DNA from 4 places in the Saccharopolyspora sp. NPDC045941 genome. Region 2 is predicted to be linked to each of the others. Evidence: riboswitches for the same ligand, from Rfam matches in the RefSeq annotation. Region 2 holds a riboswitch; each other region holds the start of a gene.

The links. A riboswitch is a leader RNA that binds a small molecule or an ion and turns the genes downstream of it on or off. The one in region 2 is predicted to bind thiamine pyrophosphate.
Region 1: another riboswitch for thiamine pyrophosphate. It lies ahead of thiD (bifunctional hydroxymethylpyrimidine kinase/phosphomethylpyrimidine kinase); the one in region 2 lies ahead of AC07FN_RS35905 (purine-cytosine permease family protein).
Region 3: another riboswitch for thiamine pyrophosphate. It lies ahead of thiC (phosphomethylpyrimidine synthase ThiC); the one in region 2 lies ahead of AC07FN_RS35905 (purine-cytosine permease family protein).
Region 4: another riboswitch for thiamine pyrophosphate. It lies ahead of thiO (glycine oxidase ThiO); the one in region 2 lies ahead of AC07FN_RS35905 (purine-cytosine permease family protein).

The regions. Positions count from the first base shown of each region.
Region 1 is NZ_JBWKKU010000001.1:14,981-20,603, reverse strand. Features, by position in the region: gene AC07FN_RS00100 (polysaccharide pyruvyl transferase family protein) at 1-429, shown strand, start outside; gene tenA (thiaminase II) at 787-1,497, opposite strand; gene thiD (bifunctional hydroxymethylpyrimidine kinase/phosphomethylpyrimidine kinase) at 1,607-2,404, opposite strand; TPP riboswitch at 2,392-2,486, opposite strand; gene AC07FN_RS00085 (hypothetical protein) at 2,622-2,879, opposite strand; gene AC07FN_RS00080 (hypothetical protein) at 3,090-3,833, shown strand; gene AC07FN_RS00075 (hypothetical protein) at 4,078-4,275, shown strand; gene AC07FN_RS00070 (AMP-binding protein) at 4,397-5,623, shown strand, end outside.
Region 2 is NZ_JBWKKU010000063.1:15,926-21,548, forward strand. Features, by position in the region: gene AC07FN_RS35900 (helix-turn-helix transcriptional regulator) at 1-791, shown strand, start outside; gene AC07FN_RS35905 (purine-cytosine permease family protein) at 800-2,125, opposite strand; TPP riboswitch at 2,116-2,228, opposite strand; gene AC07FN_RS35910 (helicase HerA-like domain-containing protein) at 2,272-3,783, opposite strand; gene AC07FN_RS35915 (VOC family protein) at 3,958-4,341, shown strand; gene larE (ATP-dependent sacrificial sulfur transferase LarE) at 4,526-5,350, shown strand; gene larB (nickel pincer cofactor biosynthesis protein LarB) at 5,347-5,623, shown strand, end outside.
Region 3 is NZ_JBWKKU010000025.1:91,990-97,612, reverse strand. Features, by position in the region: gene AC07FN_RS21570 (AAA family ATPase) at 1-780, shown strand, start outside; gene AC07FN_RS21565 (LytR C-terminal domain-containing protein) at 842-1,483, opposite strand; gene AC07FN_RS21560 (DUF3263 domain-containing protein) at 1,483-1,932, opposite strand; gene AC07FN_RS21555 (peptide deformylase) at 2,097-2,678, shown strand; gene AC07FN_RS21550 (Uma2 family endonuclease) at 2,679-3,287, opposite strand; TPP riboswitch at 3,416-3,537, shown strand; gene thiC (phosphomethylpyrimidine synthase ThiC) at 3,531-5,174, shown strand; gene thiD (bifunctional hydroxymethylpyrimidine kinase/phosphomethylpyrimidine kinase) at 5,335-5,623, shown strand, end outside.
Region 4 is NZ_JBWKKU010000025.1:82,405-88,027, forward strand. Features, by position in the region: gene AC07FN_RS21495 (hypothetical protein) at 86-1,018, shown strand; gene AC07FN_RS21500 (S1 family peptidase) at 1,178-2,305, shown strand; gene thiE (thiamine phosphate synthase) at 2,396-3,067, opposite strand; TPP riboswitch at 3,399-3,504, shown strand; partial or broken gene thiO (glycine oxidase ThiO) at 3,492-4,622, shown strand; gene thiS (sulfur carrier protein ThiS) at 4,610-4,810, shown strand; gene thiG (thiazole synthase) at 4,902-5,623, shown strand, end outside.

The DNA.
Region 1 (5,623 bases), on a different contig from region 2:
TTCCTGCTGGACACGCTCAGCGAATGGGGCGTGCGACCCGAGCAGGTCGGCATCGTGGAGGGCATCCCGCGGGTGGACCGCGAGGTCTTCGCGCTGGTCGAGCACGACCTGCCGGGCGCCCGGTTCTACCCGTTCGCCGAGATCATGGACGCCGGGCTGCCCGCGGCGGCCGGGCAGCGCTGGCTGTCCAGCCGGTTCCACCTGCACCTGATGGCCGCGGCGGCCGGGGCGCACGGGGTCGCGGTGTCGATCAACTCGGGCTACTACACCAACAAGCACCGGTCGCTGATCGACCGCGGTTCCGGCTGGACGCTCAGCGAGGGACTGCGGGTCCCGGCCATGCCGACCAGCGGCGGATTCGCCACCGACGTGCTGCGAGAACTGAAGCAGGCCAAGGAAGAACTCGCGAAGGCGATCTACGGGCGCTGATCTACTCCTCGCCGCCGGCTGCGTCTTCGCGCTGCCGACGGCGGTCGGCGATGTAGAACGGCGCAGCCGCCAGCACGGGCACCAGCATGCCCGCGAAGACGATCAGAAGAGAAATGCCCACGGCCGACGAAACTCCGTCCACGGGTGGAAGAATCCACGCTTTGCTCCTCGCCCGGACGGGCGTCTCGCAGAGAGCATCGCTGCACCGCACGATACGTTAGCGGTGCAACATGTGCGCCCGGTCACATCGAGTCGGCGCGGATTATTCCCACCTCGCAACGGGTTTCGCCCGCCGGCCCGCCGCCGCCCGGCCCGCCCGCACAACTTGCGCCGCTGCGCGGACGAGCCGGGAATTCCTCATCCGAGGAAGCGCGCGGTGGGCCATTCCTCCTTGATCCAGGCACTGTTCCAGAACAGCCACTCGTACTCGGTGGCCCGGGTGAACGCTTCGAGCATCCGCTGCCGGGTCTCGTCGTCCGCAGCCTCGGCGACCCGGTCGGTGAGGTCGCGGGCGGTCAGCACGGCCGCGGCGAACTCGTCGTCGGCGTAGGTCTGGATCCACGCCCGGTACGGGTGGCCCTCGGCGCCTCCGGTGGCCTCCAGGATCGTGGTGCCGACGTGCTGGTACACCCAGAAACACGGCAGGATCGCCGCCAGCAGCACCGGATACGGCTCGGTCAGCGCGTTCGCGCGCAGGAACGAGGTGTAGGCCAGGCAGGACGGGGACGTGCCGATCCCGGCGATCTCGGCGTCGGACAGGCCGAACTCGGCGACGTACCCGGCGTGCAACCGGCGCTCCTCGACCAGCGCGCCCTGCGAGGCGCCGGCGAGGAACGCGGCGTCCTCGGCGGTGTCGGCGCTCGTCGCGGCGGCGGCCAGCGCCTGCGCGAAACCGACCAGGTAGCGCGCGTCCTGCACGATGTAGAACGCGAAGCGGGCGCGGTCCAGGGTGCCGTCGGTCAGCGCGGCGTTGAACGGGTGCTCGACGATCGCCTGCTGAAGATCGGCGGTGTGCGCCCAAGCCTTGGCGCAGAAACCGTCGGCGGGCGGAGCGGGCAACTTGCTCATCAGAACCTCTCGTGATCGTGTTTCGGCACCGCGGCGAACGGCGCACGCAATTTCAATGGAAATCGAAGGTCCGATTTCCATTGAAATTGCGGCAGGACGGGTCGCCGGGTCACCACCAGTGGTGGAAGTGGTGGACCGGGCCGTGGCCGTGGCCCACGTCGAGCCGGTCGGAGGTGCGCAGGGCCTCCGTCAGGTACTCCTTGGCCTCGCGCACCGCTTCGAGCCAGTCGCCGCGCTGCGGTCGCAGCGCGGCGATCGCGGCCGACAGCGTGCAGCCGGTGCCGTGGTCGTTGGTGGTCGCGACCCGCTCGCTGGAGAGGAACTCGGCGATCCCGTCGCCGTACAGCAGGTCCACGCTGGTCCCGCCGTCGAGGTGGCCGCCCTTGAGCAGCACCTGCTTCGCCCCCAGCCCGGCCAGCCGCTCGGCCTGCGCGGGCATGTCGGCGGGGTCGGTGAGCTCCGGCTCGCCCAGCAGGTCCGCGGCCTCCGGCAGGTTCGGAGTGATCAGGTCCACCCGCGGCAGCAGCTCCTCGCGCAGCGCGCCGACCGCTTCCGAGGCGAGCAGCCGGTCCCCGCTCTTGGCGACCATCACCGGGTCCAGCACGACGTGCGGCGGCGCGTAGCGGTCGAGCACCTCGACCACCGCGCGGATCACCTCGGCGTTGGCCAGCATGCCGATCTTGACCGCGTCCACCCGCACGTCGTCGAGCAGCGTGACCAGTTGCGCGGTGATGAACTCCGGCGGCACCTCGTGGACCTCGGACACCCCGGTGGTCGTCTGCGCGACCAGCGCGGTGATCACGGACATGCCGTAGGCGCCGTGCGCCGAGAAGGTCTTCAGGTCGGCCTGCACGCCTGCTCCGCCGCTGGGGTCGGTGCCGGCGATGGTCAGCACATTGGGAACCATGACGTCCCTCCGCTAGTACGAGCTAGGTCAGGTTCAACGGGTCTGTTCTCAGCCCGGCAGCCGGGCACCCCGCGTCACTGCCACCAACCTAACAACCGGGCCGGGCCCACGACCACGCCCGCCTTGCTGTTTCCGAACTCGTTCCGCGAGGCGGTGCTAAGCGGCTTCGCCGCTTCGAAGCGCAAGAGCCGCCCTGCCGCAGCCTCCCGAACGGCTCTCAGTCGATCAGGCCGACCACCACGCCGGCGGTGAGGACCTCGCCGGGCCGCACCTGGTGCCACAGCGTGCCGGTGGCCAGCGCGGAAACCCAGCCGACCGTCCGGCCGCAGCGATCGCCGCCCACCCTGATCTCCGCCAACCGGTCGCCCACCCGCACCCGGCTGCCGTCCGCGACCAGCCAGCACACCAGCACGCCGCGCGCCGGATCGCGACCGGCCTGCCTGCGCCCGAGTTCGGGGAAGTGCACCTCGGTCATCCCGCCCCCCCTAGATGATCGCCCCAGCATTGCCCCAGGTGCGCCGCGCGACAAGACCGTTCGGCGGCCGGACCACTCCGATCGCCGAGCCGCCCGCCTGCTCCGATCGGCCCACGCGACCCGGGCGGAATCGGCACAGCGATCGAATTCACACCGTGAAGGCACCCACCGGTAGGCAAGGGGACCCTTCATCGCGGACTAAAGTGGTTGATGATGGAAACCACGACCGATGCCCCGAGCTTCGCCCGTTCCCGCCGGCAACCCCGGCCGGAGGATCCCGCCCGGATCTGGGCCCCGCTGGCGGACCTGACCGAAGCCGCCGTGGCGGCCGCCGGCTCGGGGACGGTGGCGATCACCCGCGGATTCGACCGCAACAGCAGGCAGCGCGCGAAGGCGCTGCGCGAGCTGCTGAACCGGCGCGACGTCGACGCCGTCGAGGTGACGCCGGCTCCGGGCAGCGCCCGGCTGCTGGCCGACGTCGACGTCACCGCCGTGGTCAACCTGATCGGCGCCGGGTCGTGGCAGCCCTACCGGGTGGCCGCCGAGCTGCGCGCCCCGGTGCTCACGCCGAAGCCGGGCGACGGCCCGGCCGAGGAGGTCACGCGGGACGTGATCGCCCTGGCCGGCGACTCGGGCCACCGCGACGTCGCGATCTCGCACGTCGCCGTCCGCTCCGAGGCCCCCGCCGCCAGCCGGCTCACCCTGACCTACGACGGCGAGCAGCTGACGGTGCCCGGCGGTTGGTTGACCATCGCGGTGCAGGGCAGCGAGCTGGAGGTCAAGGTCGGCGGCGTGGACTTCCCGGAGCGCACGCTGAGCACCGGCGAGATCCGGGTGGAGGCCTTCGACGCGCCGCACCGGCTGGTCCGGGACGAGCTGCCGATCGCCGACTTCGAAGAAGCGGCGGTCACCTTCACCGCCGAGGCGAACGGCCTGGTGGTCCGCCCGGTCTGAGCCCCAGCCCACCGACTCACGTCCGCAGCTTCGAACGGAGCTGCGGACTTCTGCTTTTCCGGGAACCGCCGCTCGAGTGAATGATCACTCGGAGTTTCCAGATCACCCGATGTAGATGTGTTCTGAGCCACGCCCGCGAATGATGCTGGCATATGCCGTCACGGTTCATACCCAACCGCGTCCCTCGATCAATACCGCGCGCTGGAGGCAGAGCGCGCGAACTGCAACAGGGAGGCTGGGGATCGTGGAGCCCACCAAGCAGTGGCATGTGAGCTGCCGCGATGTCGCCGGCAGACGTCGGGACATGTCGGTGTTCATCAACCAGGAGAACGTCGTGCTGATCGCCCCACCGGGCGAGACCGCAGTGCTGTCACCGCTGGAGGTCGGCAGGCTGCGGGCGGCCTTGCGCGACGCGATCGTGCAGGCCGCCACGCTCGAGTGAACACCCATCGAGGGCGGGGCGGACGACGGTCCGCTCCCGCTCTCGTGATCTCGGCCTTCCCCACGCAGTCCGCTCACGGCATTATCTACTCCCGGTAACCTGGCGACCGAGAGGTGACTGCGTGAGCACGTTCTGGCAACGATCAGCCGCGCTCCTCGGGCGCGGAACGTCCGGCCTGCACACGGCGTTCGTCCTGGCCAAGCAGGGGGTGATCAGCCCGCTCCGGCCGGACAAGCTGCTGCGGGTCGTCCTCGCCTGGCGGCGCTGGGGCATCACGCCGCCGCTGGGCTTCGCCGTCGGCTCGGTGCGCCACGCCGACCGCCCGGCCGTGATCGACGAGCGCGGCGCGCTCAGCTACGCCGAGCTCTCGCAGCGCACCACCCGGTTGGCCAACGGCCTGCGCGACCGCGTCCCCGGCGGCACCCGGATCGGCGTGCTGTGCCGCAACCACCACGGTCCGGTCGAAACGATCGTCGCCGCCGCCAAGCTCGGCGTCGACGTGGTGCTGCTCAACACCGGCCTGAGCAGCCGCCAGCTCGTCGACGTGATCGCCGAGCAGCGGGTCGGCCTGCTCGTCCTGGACGCCGAGTTCCGCAGCCACCTGCCGAACCTGCCCGAGGACCTCGATGCCGTGCTGGCGTGGACCGAGGGCACCACCCGCCACGACACCCTCGAGCACCTGATCACCACCGCCCCGGCCAAGCAGCTGCCCCGGCCGGGCCGGCACTCCCGGATGATCGTGCTGACCTCCGGCACCACCGGAACCCCGAAAGGCGCCCGCCGCCCCGATCCGGCGGGGCTGGCCCCCGCGGCGTCGATCCTGTCCCGGGTGCCGCTGCGCAGCGGCGAACGAGTGCTCGTCAGCGCGCCGCTGTTCCACACCTGGGGAATCGCCGCGTTCCAGCTCGGCTCGGTGCTCGGCGCGACACTGGTGCTGCACCGCAAGTTCGATCCCGAGCACGCGCTCAGCGCCGTGGAGCGCCACCAGTGCACGTCGATGTTCGCGGTGCCGGTGATGCTGCAGCGCATCCTCGAACTCCCCGAACGGATCCGCACCAAGTACGGCCACGACGCGCTGCGCATCGTGGCGAGCAGCGGTTCGGCGCTGCCCGCCGACCTGGCCACCAGGTTCCAGCGCGCCTTCGGGCCCGTGCTCTACGACCTCTACGGCTCCACCGAGGTGTCGTGGGTGAGCATCGCGACACCGCACGACCTGCGCGCCGCGCCCGCCACCGCGGGCCGACCGCCGCGAGGCACGATCGTGCGCATCCTCGGCGAGGACGGGACACCGGTGCGCCGCGGCGCGACCGGGCGGATCTTCACGGGCAACGACATGCTCTTCGAGGGC
Region 2 (5,623 bases):
CCGACGACGTCGGCCTGCCCGAGTTCCACGAGCGGCGACGCGTGGCGGGGTTGCGGCGGGAGGAACTGGCGCAGCTGGCCGGGGTGAGCGTGTCCTATTACACGCGCCTGGAGCAGGGCCAGTCGGTCAACGCCTCCGACGCGATCCTGGATGCCCTCGCCGGAGCCCTGCGGCTCGACGAGCACGAGCGCGAACACCTCCACCAGCTCGCCGCGCAACGTCCCCGGCCGCAGCGCCGCCCTCCGCTGGAACGGCTCGACCCCTTGACCCGCGACCTGCTGCGGTCGTTCGGGGCCGTGCCCGCGCTGGTCCTCGGCAGGCGGACCGACGTGCTGGCCTGGAACGCGCTGGGCCACGCACTGCTGGCCGGGCACCTCGACCGAACCGCTCCGGAACGCCCGGCGGACCGGCCGAACCTGGCCCGGATGCTGTTCCTCGACCCGCACACCCGCGACCTCTACGCGGACTGGCAGCGCAAGGCGCGCGCCGTGGTCGGCAACCTCCGGCAGGTCGCGGGGCGGCATCCCGAAGACGCCCTGCTGGCCTCGCTCGTCGGCGAACTGTCCATGAAGAGCCCGGAATTCGCGGCGCTGTGGAGCGATCACCGAGTCAAGCCCTGCGAAGCGGACGAATACGAGCTGCGTCATCCGCTGGTGGGCGCGCTCGCGGTCGCGCAGCAGATCCTCGTGCCGGCCCGCTCGCCGGAGCAGTCCGTGGTCGTGGTCACGACCGCGGACGGCTCCGGTGCGGAGAACGCGATCAAGCTGCTCGCGATGCGTACGCGGGATTAGCGTGCGTCTCAGCTCTCCGCGCCGCGGCGGCGGAAGGCGCCGATGATCGCGGCCGCGAGGGCGGCCACGACGAACGACGTGAGCGCGGCGCTCATCCACGCCGGGACGGTGAAGCCGAGCGCGTCCCGCAAACCGGTCCACAACTGGCTCCACCAGCCGAGTTCGCCCGGGTTGATCAGCTGGAACGCCGCGAAGCCCAGGAACCAGGCCAGCAGCATGCCCCAGCGGGACGGGGCCTGCGCGGACAGGTCGTAGCTGCGGCGGCGGCCGTGCAGGAAGTAGTCCACCGCCAGCACGCCGAACATCGGCACGAACACCGAGCCGATCAGCAGCAGGAAGTTCGAGAACTCCGCGATGTCCAGGGTCAGCGCGAGCAGCGTGATCAACGACCCGATGATCACGCACAGCACCCGGCGGTCGGCGCTGGGCCGCAGGTTCTGGATGGAGACCGCGGTCGAGTAGGTGTTGGCGAAGGACTGGTCGACCTCGCGCAGCACCAGGATGCCGAAGAAGATCACCCCGAGCGGCACCGCGAGCATCGGGTCGAACACCTTGTCCGCGTCGCCGGCCACCATCGCCAGCCCGATCAGCCCCAGCAGGTAGCAGGCGATCTGGGTGACCGAGTAGCCCACCGTCGCGGCCGTGAACGCGCCGGACACCGACTTCGAGTGCCGCGAGTAGTCCGAGGCGACCGGGATCCAGGACACCGCGACCGCCAGCGCGGCGTCCGCGCCGGGCCAGAAGCCCTGCCAGGAACCGGTGTTCATGTCCGGCAGCGGCTGCCGCAGCAGCTGGACGAAGAAGTACACCATCGCGATCGCCACCGCGATGCTGACGTAGCGGCGCAGCAGGCGCAGCGCGCCGAGCGGGCGCAACGTGAGCACGGTGGTCAGCGCACCGGCCACCAGCACGTACAACCAGTGCGGGCCGCCGCCGAACAACGCCTCCGCGCCCTGCGCGATGACCAGGAGTTCGAAGGTTCCCCAGCCGATCAGCTGCAGGATGTTCAGCACCGTCGGCAGGTACGACAGCTTGGTGCCGAACAGGCCGCGCAGCAACATCATCGCCGGGGCGCCGGTGCGTGCTCCCGGAACGGCCGCGAGGCCGACCATGATGCTGCCGATCACGGTGCCCACCACGCACGCGGTGACGGCGGCGGCGAACGACAGCTGCGGCACGCCGGCCGGCGCGAGCACGGCCAGCGCGCCGCTGAAGCCGAGCAGGCTCACCCCGAGGTTGCCCCAGAACGCGCCCTGGTCGAGCACGCCGAGCGTCTTCGGTGCCGGTTCGTCCAGGGTGTGCGGAACTTCGGCACGATCGACGTCAAGCGCCATCAACAGCTCCCTACGCCGGCATTATCCGGACAGGTTCTGCGGTCGGTGGCGCTGTGGTGCCACCCTCTCAGCCCGGTGCGCCCGAGCTCCCGCGTGGATTGAGTCGGCGACACCCTACCCCGATCAGGTGACCGATGCCAGCCGGGTCACCGACGGCGGTTGCCGAACAGGCCGCGGGTGATCTCCCGCCCCAGCGCGCTCGCCGCCGAGCGGAAGAACGACCGCACCGCGGGATTGTCCATCGCCTTCTCCAGGAATCCCGACGCTTCCGACTTTTCCGGTACTCCAGACTTTTCCCGCGTCTCGGGCGCGGCGGCGACCTTCTTCGCCAGGAGTTCGTAGGCGGATTCCCGATCGACGGTCTGCTCGTACTTCCCGTGCAGATCGGATGAAGCGGCGGCGGCTCGCACCGCGTCCTCGCCGATCGCGCCCATCAGCGAGCGGGGCGCGCGGAGCCGCGTCCACGCGACCGGCGTCGGCGCACCGGTCTCGGAGAGCACCGTCACGATCGCCTCTCCGATGCCCAGCGACGTCAGCGCCTCGTCGAGCTCGTAGTGCTCGGTCGTCGGGTAGGTCTTCACCGTGCGCGCCAGGGCCTTCTGGTCGTCCGGGGTGAACGCCCGGATGGCGTGCTGGACCCGGGCGCCCAGCTGGGAGAGCACCGCGTTGGGCAAGTCAGTGGGCAGCTGCGTGCAGAAGAACACGCCCACCGCCTTGGACCGGATCAGCTTGACGGTCTGCTCGATGCGCTCCAGGAACGCCTTGGACGCGTCGCTGAACAGCAGGTGCGCCTCGTCGAAGAAGAACACCAGCTTCGGCCGGTCCAGGTCGCCGGCCTCCGGCAGCTCCTCGAACAGCTCGGCCAGCAGCCACATCAGGAACGTCGAGAACAGCACCGGGTCGGCCTGCACGTCGTCGAGCTCCAGCAGGTTCACCACGCCCCTGCCGTCGACCTGCCGGAGCAGGTCTGCGACCGCCAGCTCCGGCTCGCCGAAGAACTCGTCCCCACCCCGGGCCTCCAAATTGGACAGTGCCCGCAGGATCACGCCCGCGCTGGCGGCCGAGACCCCGCCGATGCCCTTGAGCTCGGCCTTCCCCTCGTCGCTGGTCAGGTACTGGATCACCGAGCGCAGGTCCTTGATGTCCAGCAGCGCCAGCCCGCGCTCGTCGGCCCAGTGGAAGATCAGGCCCAGCGTCGACTCCTGCGTCGCGTTCAGGCCGAGCACCTTCGCCAGCAGCAGCGGCCCGAAGCCGGTCACGGTCGCGCGGATCGGCACGCCCCGACCGCCGGTGCCCAGCGACAGGAACTGCACGGGGAACGCCGCGGGCCGCCAGTCATCGCCGACCTCGGCGGCGCGGGCCGCCACCTTGCCCCCGCCCTCCCCGGGAGCGGACAGGCCGGAGAGGTCGCCCTTGACGTCGGCCAGCAGCACCGGCACGCCCGCGTCGGACAGCTGTTCGGCCAGCAGCTGCAGCGTCTTCGTCTTGCCCGTGCCGGTCGCGCCCGCCACCAGGCCGTGCCGGTTCATCGTCGCCAGCGGGATCCGCACGGCGGCAGCGGCATCCACCGAGCCGTCGACGACCACCGCGCCCAGCTCGACCGCCGCGCCTTCGGTCGCGTAGCCCGAAGCGATCTCCTGTGCCGCGTTGCCCGCCACCGCGCCCTCCGATCCTCGCCGGTTCCCACCAGCTCGACGCTAAGCCGCCGGGGACCCGTCCGGGCGACGCGCCACCCGGACGAGCGATACCAGCAAGGGCCGGTATTGACCTCGACCTTGGTGTAACTCCTAGCCTCGGGAACAGCGGAACACGACGAGGAAGGCGAGAACACCATGCCCGTCCAGCTCAACCACACCATCGTCGCCACGTCCGACAAGGTCGCCCACGCTCGGTTCGTGGCCGACCTGCTCGGCCTCCCGGACCCGGAACCGTTCGGCCCGTTCATGTGCGTCCAGACGTGCAACGACGTCACGCTGGACTACCTGGAGACCGACGAGAAGATCGTCCCGCAGCACTACGCGTTCCTGGTCAGCGACGAGGAGTTCGACGAGATCTTCGGGCGGATCAAGGCGCAGGAGCTGCCGTACTGGGCCGACCCGGCGCACCAGGAGGCGGGTGAGATCAACACCCGGGACGGCGGTCGCGGCGTCTACTTCGACGACCCCGACGGCCACGTCCTGGAGATCCTCACCAAACCCTACGGCAGCGGCCGGTAGCAGATTCCCCCTGGTCAAGCACGGAGAGCGCGTTGGGCCGCGGCAGCCGCCCAGCGCGCTCGCGCGCGCGTGCTCCGGGGGGATGGGATCTTCCGCCGAATCCGGTTAGAGTGTGGTCAGACCACCTGTCAGGACCATGGCGTTCCCGTCGCCGGGCGGTCGAAGGCGGAGGAAAGGAGCCACCGTGAGCGTGCCCGAACTCGATCGTCTCCGGCAACGGATCGGCGCGGAGGAGGCCCTCGTGGTGGCGTTCTCCGGCGGCGTCGACTCGGCGCTGCTGGCGGCCGTGGCGCACGAGGTGCTCGGTTCGCGGATGCTCGCGGTCACCGCCGTCTCGCCCAGCCTCGCCGCCGACGAACGCCGGCAGGCCAAGGAGTTCGCGCGCGGCCGCGGCTTCGCGCACATCGAGGTCTGCACCGACGAGGCCGACCGCCCCGAATACGCCGCGAACGACGGAAACCGCTGCTACCACTGCAAGTCCGCGCTGTTCGACGCGCTGGAGCCGCTAGCGGCCGCCATGGGTGCCGGCATCGCGCTGGGCACCAACCTGGACGACCTCGGCGACCACCGGCCCGGCCAGCAGGCAGCCGCGCAGCGCGGCGTCATCGCGCCGATGGTGGACGCCGGGCTCAGCAAGGAAGCGGTCCGGCGGGCCAGCCAGGAACTCGGACTGTCCACTGCGGACAAACCGGCGGCGGCGTGCCTGGCCTCGCGCGTCGCCTACGGCGACCCGGTGACGCCCGAGGTGCTCGGCCGCATCGAGGAAGCCGAAGCGGCGATCCACCGCCTCGGCTTCGAGGTGTGCCGAGTGCGGGCGCACGGCCAGGGCACGGTGGCCCGGCTGGAGGTCCCGGCGGCCGACATCGACCGGGCCGCGGCGCGGCGCGAAGAGCTGGACCGCGCGGTGCGCGAGGCCGGTTTCCAGTTCTGCGCGCTGGATCTGGCGGGATTCCGAAGTGGACGGATGAACGTCCTGCTGCCGCTGCTGCCCGCCCGGACCGCCTCATGACCGGGTTCACCGATCTCGGGTACGCGCGGGTCGACACCGACCGGGAATCCCGGCAGGGCCTCCCCGAGGTCGTCTACGCGCCCGGCAAGCAGCCCGCGGAGATCGCCGGCATCGTCGCCGAACTCCTCGCCCGGGGCACCGGCCCGGTGCTGGTGACCCGCGTCGAAGCCGACGTCGCCGCGGAGATCGAGGTGCCCGGCGGCACCTACCACGAGACCGCGCGGCTGCTGGTGTGGCGACCGGCGGCGGCCGGGGCGTTCCGGGTCTGCATCG
Region 3 (5,623 bases), on a different contig from region 2:
GGCGACATGACCGAGGTGAAGCAGGCCCTCACCGAAACGGTGCTCTGGCCGCTGCAGTACCCGGATTCGTTCACCCGGCTCGGCGTCGAGCCGCCGCGCGGCGTGCTGCTGTACGGGCCGCCGGGCTGCGGCAAAACGTTCCTGGTGCGCGCCCTGGCCGGCAGCGGGCGGCTGAACGTCCTCGTGGTCAAGGGCGCGGAGCTGATGGACAAGTGGGTCGGCGAATCCGAGCGGGCGGTCCGCGAGCTGTTCCTGCGGGCCGCCAACGCGGCCCCGACGCTGGTGTTCCTCGACGAGGTGGACGCGCTGGCGCCGCGCCGCGGCCAGTCCTCGGACTCCGGCGTGGCGGACCGGGTGGTCGCGGCGCTGCTGACCGAACTCGACGGCGTGGAGCCGATGCGCGACGTGGTCGTCCTCGGCGCGACGAACCGCCCCGAGCTGGTCGATCCGGCCCTGCTCCGCCCCGGACGCCTGGAGCGCCTCGTCTACGTCCCGCCGCCGGACGCGGAGGCCCGCGAGGCGATCCTGCGCGCGGCGGCGAAGAACACCCCCTTGGCGTCCGATGTGGACCTTGCCGCCCTGGCCGCCGAGCTGGACGGCTACTCCGCCGCCGACTGCGCGGGCCTGATCCGCGAGGCGGCCCTGACGGCGATGCGCGAATCCCTTTCGGCGGCGGAGGTTTCGGCCACGCACCTCGCGACGGCCCGGAAGGCGGTCCGGCCCTCCCTCGACCCGGCCCAGCTCGCGTCCCTGGAGGCCTACGCCACCAACCGCTCCTGACCGCGCGACTTCACGTCACCCAGGGCGGCGCGATTCCTCGCGAAACCGCGCCGTCCCCGGGTCACTTGGCGGCTACCGCGCCCTTGTAGTCGTTGGTGATGATGGCGATCAGGCCCGGCGTCGCGTCCTGGATGCCGTCGAAGCGGGCCTCGGCGCGCGCCCCGAAGTGGGCCGCCATGTCCTTCGCCTGCTGCTCCTCGACCGTGCCCGGCCGGAAGTAGATCGTCGTGGTGGGGATGCGCCCCGCCGAGTAGTTGCCGACCTCCGGAACCTCGTAACCGGCGCCCCGGAAGTCCTCCGCGGCGCGGTGCGCCAGCCCGCCGATGGTGCTGTTGTTGTAGACGCGCACCAGGATCTTGCCCGTCGCGTTGCCGGAACCGACCGGCACGTCCTGGTTCTGGTTGCCCTGCGGCGGCGCAGGAGGCGGAGTGTCCTGTGTGGCCGGTGGCGGCGCCACCGGCGGTGCGACCGGCGTCGTGCCGGCGGGCGGCACCGCGGAGGGCTCAGCTGGCGGGTTCTGCGCCAGCGAGGTGACCGGCGGGTTGTTGCCCGGTTCCGGGGGCAACGGTTGGGCCGTGTTCGACGTGCTACCGCCGGAAACCAGCGTGGTGATGCCGATGACGCCCGCGATCGCACCGACGCCGATCAGGCCGAAGCCGATGATCTTGGCCTTGGCCGGTCCGGTGGGTTCCCCTGAAGCCATCAGTGCAACTCGATTCCCAGTCGTTGGGCGGCCCGTGCGCGCTGCCGTCCCGCCCGTGCCTTGCGCAGCCGCTTGATCAGCATAGGGTCTGCCCGTTCGGCGACCGGACTGTCCAGCAACGCGTTCAGCAGTTGGTAGTACCGCGAGGGCGACATGTCGAACAGCTCGCGGACCGCGAGCTCCTTCTTCACGCCTTCCCGCTTCCACCACTGTGACTCGAAGGCCAGGATGCCCCGCTCCCGGACGGTGAGCTCGCCGTCCGGCGGTAAGGGCTGGGGCGGCACCGGCGGCGGTTCGACGATCCGCTCGATCGGCTGGGTGATCGGCTCGGCGAGGCGCAACCGCCGGCCGGGTGCCGGATCGGAATTCGGCTTCCGCTGTTGCAGGCGCGCCAGCTGCTCGCACTGACGAGCGATCTCCTGCGCGGTCAGCATTTGGGCGGCGTCCATCTGGCTCCTCGCCTCGCGATTCGGGACTTCCCGCGTTCGCTGGAATCACACAGCTGTGATTCCACCCCAATTACACCATGCCCGGAATCCCGGCGGGAGCGGATCACACCGGTGAGTACCGGCTCCAGAACACCCCGACTGCCCAAACCGCTAAAGTCCCGCTCATGGCTGTTCACCCGATCTGCGTCGTCGGCGACCCGGTGCTGCACAACCCCACGCGCCCGGTGGAGCACTTCGACGACGATCTGCGCACCCTCGTCGAGGACATGTTCGAGACGATGGCCGCCGCCAACGGTGTCGGGCTCGCGGCCAACCAGATCGGCGTCGACCTGCGGGTGTTCGTCTACGACTGCCCCGACGACGAGGGTGTCCAGCACCGCGGCGTGGTGGTCAACCCCGAGCTGACCACGTCCGAGATCCCGCAGAGCATGCCGGACCCGGACGACGACTGGGAGGGCTGCCTGTCGGTGCCCGGCGAGTCGTACCCGACCGGCCGGGCGAGCCGGGCGAAGGTCACCGGGTCCGATGTGGACGGAAAGCCGATCGAGGTCGAGGGGACCGGTTTCTTCGCCCGCTGCCTGCAGCACGAGACCGACCACCTGGACGGCCACCTCTACCTGGACCGCCTGATGGGCCGCCACGCCCGGGCGGCGAAGAAGATGGTCCGCCGCAACGGCTGGGGAATCCCGGGCCTGACTTGGGACCCGGCGGAATCCGGCGACCCCTTCGCCGAAGACGACGACTGATCAGAATTCCTTGGTTTCCAAGACCAGGCCGAACGGCTCGGGAATATCGATCGGGTCTCCGAAGGGAACGCTTTGGTGAGTCAGGTATCGCCCGCCGCACGGTTTTGAATGCAGGGACACGGCAGGCCCCTCCTCGCCGAACCGATCGATCAGCAAGTACAAGGGCACTTCGGCGTGGGCATATGCCCACAGCTTCTTCTTACGATCGTCATCCGCGTTGCCGATTGACGTAATCTCAGCGACCAACGCCGCCTTGCTCGCTGAAACCGAGCCCTCCTCATCAGGAACAGCATCTCGCGGAACGATCGCAATGTCCGGAACGCACAAGGTACGACGCATCGGAATCGCGATACCGAGCGTCTGGAAGATTCCCCATTCGTCCGAGACAGCGCGCAAAAATGCCCGGTGCACGAAGTGAGCGATCAGACTATGAGCAGTACCTGGCGGCGGCGTCATCTGAACCCTTCCTTCGATGATCTCCGCGCGCCACGCCTTGTTGGGAAGATCCAGCTTTTGCCAACTCTGGACAGCCTCCTCCCACGTGGCCGTCTCGATCGCCAAGGCAGCAGTCATAGCGCGATCACCTCTTGTATCGATGTCGTCACGCACCGTACTCACCGCCCCTGACAACGTTGTGATCGCCCTGGTCATGAGCCTAATGGCAAACCAGCCTGCCGTCATCGGGGTGAACCGGGGTTGGCAGCCCGCGGTCTCCCGGCTAGCCTCGGGCAGCGACAAATCAACACCGCGGGAGCTCGCACCAAGAGCGGGCTGAGAGGGCGGCTGGAGAACTCCGGGGCCGCCGACCGCATGAACCTGACCGGGTAATGCCGGCGTAGGGAGTGGATGGCAGTGGCCGACGTGCGTCCGAACGCGTCCGAAAGCGGAACCCAGATCACCACCGGGCCGATCAGCGGCTCGCGAAAGGTGTTCCGGAACACCGAATCCGGCCTGCAAGTGCCATTCCGCCGCATCGAGTTGACCAACGGCGAGCACCTCGACGTGTACGACACCTCCGGGCCGTACACCGACGAGAACGCCACCGTCGACGTCCACAGTGGACTTCATCGGATGCGGGCGGGGTGGACCGACGGGCGGGAGCACCGGACCCAGCTCGGCTGGGCCAGGGCCGGCGTGATCACGCGGGAGATGGAGTACATCGCCGTCCGCGAGGGCGTGTCGCCCGAGCTGGTCCGCGACGAGGTGGCCGCGGGCCGGGCCGTGATCCCGGCCAACCGCTGCCACCCGGAGAGCGAGCCGATGATCATCGGCAAGAAGTTCCTGGTGAAGGTCAACGCCAACATCGGCAACTCCGCGGTGACCTCCTCGGTCGAGGAGGAGGTGGAGAAGATGGTGTGGGCGACCCGCTGGGGCGGCGACACCGTCATGGACCTGTCCACCGGCAAGCGGATCCACGAGACCCGCGAGCGGATCCTGCGCAACTCGCCGGTGCCGATCGGCACCGTGCCGATCTACCAGGCGCTGGAGAAGGTCAACGGCGATCCGGCCGCGCTGACCTGGGAGATCTACCGCGACACCGTCATCGAGCAGTGCGAGCAGGGCGTGGACTACATGACCGTGCACGCCGGCGTGCTGCTGCGCTACGTGCCGCTGACCGCGAACCGGGTCACCGGCATCGTGTCCCGCGGCGGCTCGATCATGGCCGCGTGGTGCCTGGCGCACCACCGCGAGAGCTTCCTCTACACGCACTTCAGCGAGCTCTGCGAGATCCTGCGCGACTACGACGTCACGTTCTCCCTCGGCGACGGCCTGCGGCCGGGCTCCATCGCGGACGCCAACGACCGCGCGCAGTTCGCCGAGCTGGAGACCCTCGGCGAGCTCACGCACATCGCCCGCGAGCACGACGTGCAGGTGATGATCGAGGGCCCGGGCCACGTCCCGATGCACAAGATCGCCGAGAACGTGCGCCTGGAGGAGGAGCTCTGCGGCGAGGCGCCGTTCTACACGCTCGGGCCGCTGACCACCGACATCGCCCCCGCCTACGACCACATCACGTCCGGCATCGGCGCGGCGATGATCGCGCAGGCGGGCACCGCGATGCTCTGCTACGTCACGCCCAAGGAGCACCTGGGGCTGCCGAACCGGGACGACGTCAAGACCGGCGTGATCACCTACAAGATCGCCGCGCACGCCGCCGACCTGGCCAAGGGGCACCCGCGGGCGCAGGAACGGGACGACGCGCTGTCCAAGGCGCGGTTCGAGTTCCGCTGGACCGACCAGTTCAACCTGTCGCTGGACCCGGACACCGCGCGCGCCTTCCACGACGAGACGCTGCCCGCCGAACCGGCCAAGACGGCGCACTTCTGCTCCATGTGCGGGCCGAAGTTCTGCTCGATGAAGATCACCCAGGACGTCCGGAAGTTCGCCGCGGAACGCGGCCTGACCAGCGTCGAGGCGATCGAGGCCGGGATGCGGGAGAAGTCCGGCGAGTTCGCCGGGGCCGGCGGCAAGGTCTACCTCCCGCTGGCCGACTGACCCCGGGCAGGTTGTCCACATCCTCCGGCGTGTCGTGGCCCGACACGCCGGAGGACCGCAATTTCCATTGAAATCGAAGGTCCAATTTCCATTGAAATCGCGTTCCCGGCCGGTCCGCGCCTGGGAAGATCGGGCGGAGCGGGGCCGTAACATGAAGTGGATGCACGAGATCTCGGCCGGGCACGAACGTCGGCCCGCGAACAACACCGCTCCCCCGACCGCGCTGACCATCGCCGGGTCGGACTCCGGCGGCAGCGCCGGGATGCACGCGGACCTGCGCACCTTCTTCGCCTGCGGCGTGCACGGCATGACCGCGGTCACCGCCGTGACGGTGCAGAACACCGTCGGCGTCACCGGGCTGGTCGAGATCCCGCCGGAGACCGTCGCCGCGCAGGTCGACGCGGTCGCCTCGGACATCGGCGTGGACGCGGCCAAGACCGGGGTGCTCG
Region 4 (5,623 bases), on a different contig from region 2:
TCACGGTTCGGCAACGATCTGGAGAAAACGCTCGTGTTCGCCCGTTGGACCGTTCAGGGAGAGTGCGTTCAAGAGCGTGGGAGCGATGGGCAGGCAGGAAGAGGTCAAGCGGCAAGAGGAGTCGGACGAGCAGGAGCCGGGCGAGGAGGCCAAGAAGTCCAAGAAGATCGACGTGGCACCGACCCAGGTTGCGGGCGCGGCGCTGGCCTCGGTGACGGCGGCCTTCCTGGGGTCCCGGCTCGGCGTGGCGGGCACCTTGATCGGTGCCGCGCTGACGAGCGTGGTGATCACCGTGGGCGGGGCGCTCTACCAGCGGTCGTTCGACAGCGCGAAGGAGAAGGCGGTGCACGCCGCCGCGAAGGCCTCGGTGCTGAAGCTCCGGCGGACCACCGTCGCGCGCTATGTGTCCACAAAGGACGATACCGTCGGGATGACGCGGCGGATCCGCCTGACGCCCGGAATGCATTGGCCGGGCGGGGAAACCGTCGTGGACGAGGACCGCACGGCGAAGATCGACACCGACGCGGCGACCCGCATGCTGAACGTGGCCGAGGCGGGGGAGGCGACCGAGGTCGTCGCGCCCGCGAAGCCGGCCGCCGACCGGCGCAAGCGCCACGTCCGGTGGGCGATGGTGGCCGCGAGCTGCGCCGCGGTGTTCACGCTGAGCATGCTGATCGTCACCGGATTCGAAGGAGTGACGGGAAAACCGCTCTCCGGCGGTGACAGCGGCACCACGCTCGGTCAGGTGCTGCAGCGCGACGAGCAGCGCGCGCCCAGCGTCCCGGCCGAGCCGACGAAGCCGCAGGAGACCCCGACCCAGCAGCCGCAGCCGACGACCGAGGTGACGCCGACGCAGCAGCCGACGGTGCAGCCGACCGCGGAAACCCCGACGCCCACCCGGGAGCAGCCGACGCAGGCGCCGACCACGGCCGAACGGCCCAGCCAGGCGCCGGAGTCGGGCCGCTTCGAGGTGCCCCTCGAAACCGGCGAGCCGCGTCAGTCTTCTTCTGGGGGATAGGAAATCCAGGCCGAACGCCTCCTGCGCTAGCTCAATCGAGTTGCGCAGGAGGCGTTTTGGGCGAATGGGGCGAAAGGCGGATGTGGGACTGATGTTCTCCTCTGATACTGGATCGGCGACGGGGCGATGAGATCCAGCTCACGAAGAGGGAGACATCAGATGAAGCGCAGACTCGCGGCCCGGGTGGCCGGGACCGTGATGTTGGCGGCGGGAACGGTGGCCGCGTTGACCATGCCCGCCACCGCGACCGAAACCGCGCCGCCCGCGGCAGAAGGGGCGACCCTGCTCGACGCGATGCAGCGCGACTTCGGCCTGGACCGGGACCAGGCCCTCCAGCGCCTCGACCAGGAAGCCGCTGCGGCCCAGGCCGACGAGCGGCTGAGCGGCGCGCTGGGCAGCACCTACGGCGGGTCCTACTTCGACCCGGCGCTCGGCAAGCTCGTCGTCGGCGTCACCGACCAGGCCCGCTTCGACGAGGTGCGCGCGGCCGGCGCCGAGCCGAAGCTCGTCATCTACAGCATCGAGCAGCTCAACGGGGTCGTCGAAGGCCTCAATCTGCGCAGCTCGATCGCCCCGAAGGGCGTCTCCGGCTGGTACGTCGACGGCAAGGTGAACTCCGTCGTCGTCACCACCAGGCCGGGCACCGCCCCCGACGCGGCGCGGTTCGTGCACACCTCCGGGGTCATCACGGAAGCGGTGCGCGTAACCGAATCGCTGGAGAACCCCCGCACCTACGCCGATGTCATCGGCGGCAACGCCTACTACATCGGCAGTGGCTCCCGCTGCTCCGTCGGATTCTCGGTGCAGGGCGGATTCGTGACCGCCGGGCACTGCGGCAGCGTCGGCGACTCCACCTCGCAGCCCACCGGCCAGTTCGAGGGCTCGTCGTTCCCGGGCAACGACTACGGCTGGGTCCGGGTCGGCTCCGCCGACACCCCGCGCCCGCTGGTGAACCGGTACAACGGCACCACCGTCGGCGTCGCGGGCTCCACCGAGTCCGCCGTGGGCGCGTCCATCTGCCGCTCCGGCTCCACCACTGGCTGGCACTGCGGTTCGGTGCAGGCCAAGAACCAGACCGTGCAGTACCCGCAGGGCACGGTGACCGGCCTGACCCGCACCGACGTCTGCGCCGAGCCCGGCGACTCGGGCGGCTCCTGGCTGTCCGGTAGCCAGGCCCAGGGCGTGACCTCCGGCGGTTCGGGCAACTGCAGCTCCGGCGGCACGACCTACTTCCAGCCGGTGAACGAGATCCTGCAGGCCTACGGCTTGACCCTGCTCACCCAGTAAGCGCCACCAGACCGGCCCCCGGCACCCGGCCGGGGGCCGCGTCGCGTCCGGGGAGGGCGATTTCGTGCGAAATCGCTCAGCCGCCGAGCGTTACGGCAGGCGGTCACGGAGCTCGCGGGCCGCGGCGCGCGGGTCCTCGGCCTCCGTGATCGCGCGGACCACGACGACCCGCTCCGCGCCGGCCTTGAGGGCTTGGTCCAGGTTGTCCGGGCCGATGCCGCCGATCGCGAACCACGGCCGACCGTGGCCGCGGTGCTCCGCGGCGTGCTCCACCAGCTCAAGCCCGGCCGCCGAGCGGCCCGGCTTGGTCGGCGTCGTCCACACCGGGCCGGTGCAGAAGTAGTCCACGCCGGCCTCGATCGCGGCGGCGTCCGCCTGCACCACGTCGTGCGTCGACCGGCCGATCGCGACGTGCTCGCCGACGATGCGCCGGGCGATCTCCACCGGCAGGTCGTCCTGCCCGAGGTGCAGGATGTCGGCCTCGGCGGCCATCGCGACATCGGCGCGGTCGTTGACCGCGAGCAGCGCGCCGTGCCGCAGGCACGCCTCGGCAAGCACCTCCAGCGCCGCCAGCTCGTGGCGGGCCTCCAGCGGGGCGCCGTTCGGGTTCTTGTCCCGCAGCTGGATGATGTCGACCCCGCCGGCCAAGGCGGCGTCCGCGAACTCCGCGAGATCACCGCGCTCGGCGCGCGCGTCGGTGCACAGGTACAGCCGCGCCTCGTCGAGGCGAGCGCGGATGCCGAAGCCGTCAAATCCAGGCATGCCCCACAGGGTAGCCTCCCGCGACGCCGCCGCCGGACCGCGTGAACGCGAGCACGGGCGTGCGTTCCCACCCGGTGCCCGAAATTTGTGAAAGTTGCTCATCCGCACTGTCTTTGAAGCGACGGAGCCGCTTAGCCCACCCTCGCAACCCGCACCGCCGCGGGTTCTCAGGCGTCGTCTGGCGAGGACAGCCCCGATGCCGCGTATTGGTCATACGTAAGTCGGGGCTCCCACAGTCCAGGCGGCGTCTGAGGTTCCGCTACCTGCACCGTTACGCAAAGTGAGTTCAAGACAGGTAACGACGTGGCGATCCTCGCCGGGTACGGTGGTTGGCGGTGAGCACGGGAGCCCGGTTGCCGGGCTGAGAGGGGGCGTTGGCCCCGACCGTCGAACCTGATCCGGGTCATGCCGGCGCAGGGAGCGTGGAGTGTCTGAAGAACGGAACAAACGCGTCGTCGTCGTAGGCGGCGGCGTGATCGGCATGTCCGTGGCGTGGCGCGCAGCCGCCGCCGGGCATCATGTGCAACTCGTCGACGCCGAACCGGCGTCCGGGGCTTCGAACGTGGCCGGCGGAATGCTGGCGCCGCTCGCCGAGGCGTGGCCCGGCGAGGAGGAACTGCTGGAGCTGGGCGCGGCGTCGCTGCGGCTCTGGCCGGAGTTCGCCGACGAACTCGCCCGGGCCTCGGGCCTGCCGTCGGGGCTGCGCCGCGAGGGAACCCTGGTCGTCGGCGTCGACAGCGCGGACCGCGCGGAGCTCGACAACCTGGTTGAGTACCTCGCGCGGCTCGGCCGCGCCGTCACCCGCCTGACCGGCCGGGAGGTGCGGCGGCTCGAACCGTCGCTGGGCCCGGCGGTGCGCGGCGGGCTCGAAGTGCCGGGCGATCTCGCGGTCGACAACCGCCTCGCGCTGGCCGCGTTGCGCGCGGCCGCGACCGCGGCGGGCGTCGAGTTCGTCGCGGCGAACGCGAAGCGCGTCCGGCCCGGCGCGGTGGAGCTCGAAGATTCCACTGTGGACTGCGATGTCGCGGTGATCTCGGCGGGCGTGCATTCGGGCGCGCTGCATCCTGCGCTGCGGGACCGGATCCGGCCGGTGAAGGGCGAAATCCTCCGCCTGCGCGCGCGGAGCACGGCGTTGCCGCCGCCGAGCCGGACGATCCGCGGCCCGGTGCGCGGTCGGCAGACCTACCTGGTGCCGCGCGACGACGGCGGCTTGGTGCTCGGCGCCACCCAGTACGAGGTGGGGTTCGACACCGAGGTCACCGTGGGCGGGGTGCGGGACCTGATCGCCGACGCCGAGCGGCTGATGCCGGGCATCGCCGAATACCAGCTGGTCGAGGCCGCGGCCGGGCTGCGCCCGAGCACCGACGACAACCTGCCGGTGCTCGGCTGGCTGGAACCCGGTGTCCTGGCGGCCACCGGGCACCACCGCGGCGGCTTCCTGCTCGCCCCGGTGACGGTCGAGGCGGTGCTCGCGCTGCTGCGCGACGAGGAACCCGCCGTCGAGATCAAGGCCGCCGATCCGAGCCGATGGGGAGGACACCAGTGCACGTCGTGATCAACGGGGAGACCCGGCAGGTCGCCGCCGACGCAACGCTCGCGGCGGTGCTGCGGGAGTTCGGGGTGCCCGAGCGGGGCGTGGCCGTGGCGCTGGACGGCGCCGTGGTGCCGCGCGCCCTGTGGCCGGGGACCGCGCTGCGCCCCGATGCCGCGATCGAGGTCCTCACCGCAGTGCAGGGCGGCTGACGCCCCTCTGGCCCGAATCCCCTTGCAGGGCAACAGAAGCACGCCGGATCCCGCGCTACCCGGATTCGGTGGACCCGTTGTTAGGAGAGTCATGGACGACCCGTTGGTGATCGCCGGCCGCGAGTTCGGTTCGCGGCTGATCACCGGGACCGGAGGGGCGACGAACCTCGCGGTCCTGGAGCGCGCGCTGATCGTGTCCGGAACCGAGCTGACGACCGTGGCGATGCGCCGCGCCGACGCCGGCGGCGGCACCGGGGTGCTCGACCTGCTGCGCAAGCTCGGCATCGAAGCGCTGCCGAACACGGCGGGCTGCCGGACCGCGGCGGAGGCCGTGCTGACCGCGCAGCTGGCGCGGGAGGCGCTGGAGACGAACTGGGTCAAGCTGGAGGTCGTCGCCGACGAGGACACCCTGCTGCCCGACCCGGTGGAGCTGCTCGACGCCGCGGAACAGCTGGTCGACCAGGGCTTCGTGGTGCTGGCCTACACCAACGACGACCCGGTGCTGGCGCTGAAGCTGGAGGAGACCGGCTGCGCCGCGGTGATGCCGCTCGGCTCGCCGATCGGCACCGGCCTGGGCATCCGGAACCCGCACAACATCGAGATGATCGTCTCCCGCGCGTCGGTGCCGATCGTGCTGGACGCGGGCATCGGCACGGCCTCGGACGCGGCGCTGGCGATGGAGCTCGGCTGCTCGGCGGTGCTGCTGGCCACGGCGGTCACCCGGGCCCAGGACCCGGAGCGCATGGCGGCCGCGATGCGGGCGGCGGTCGAGGGAGGCCGCCTCGCGGCCCTGGCGGGCCGGATCCCCAAGCG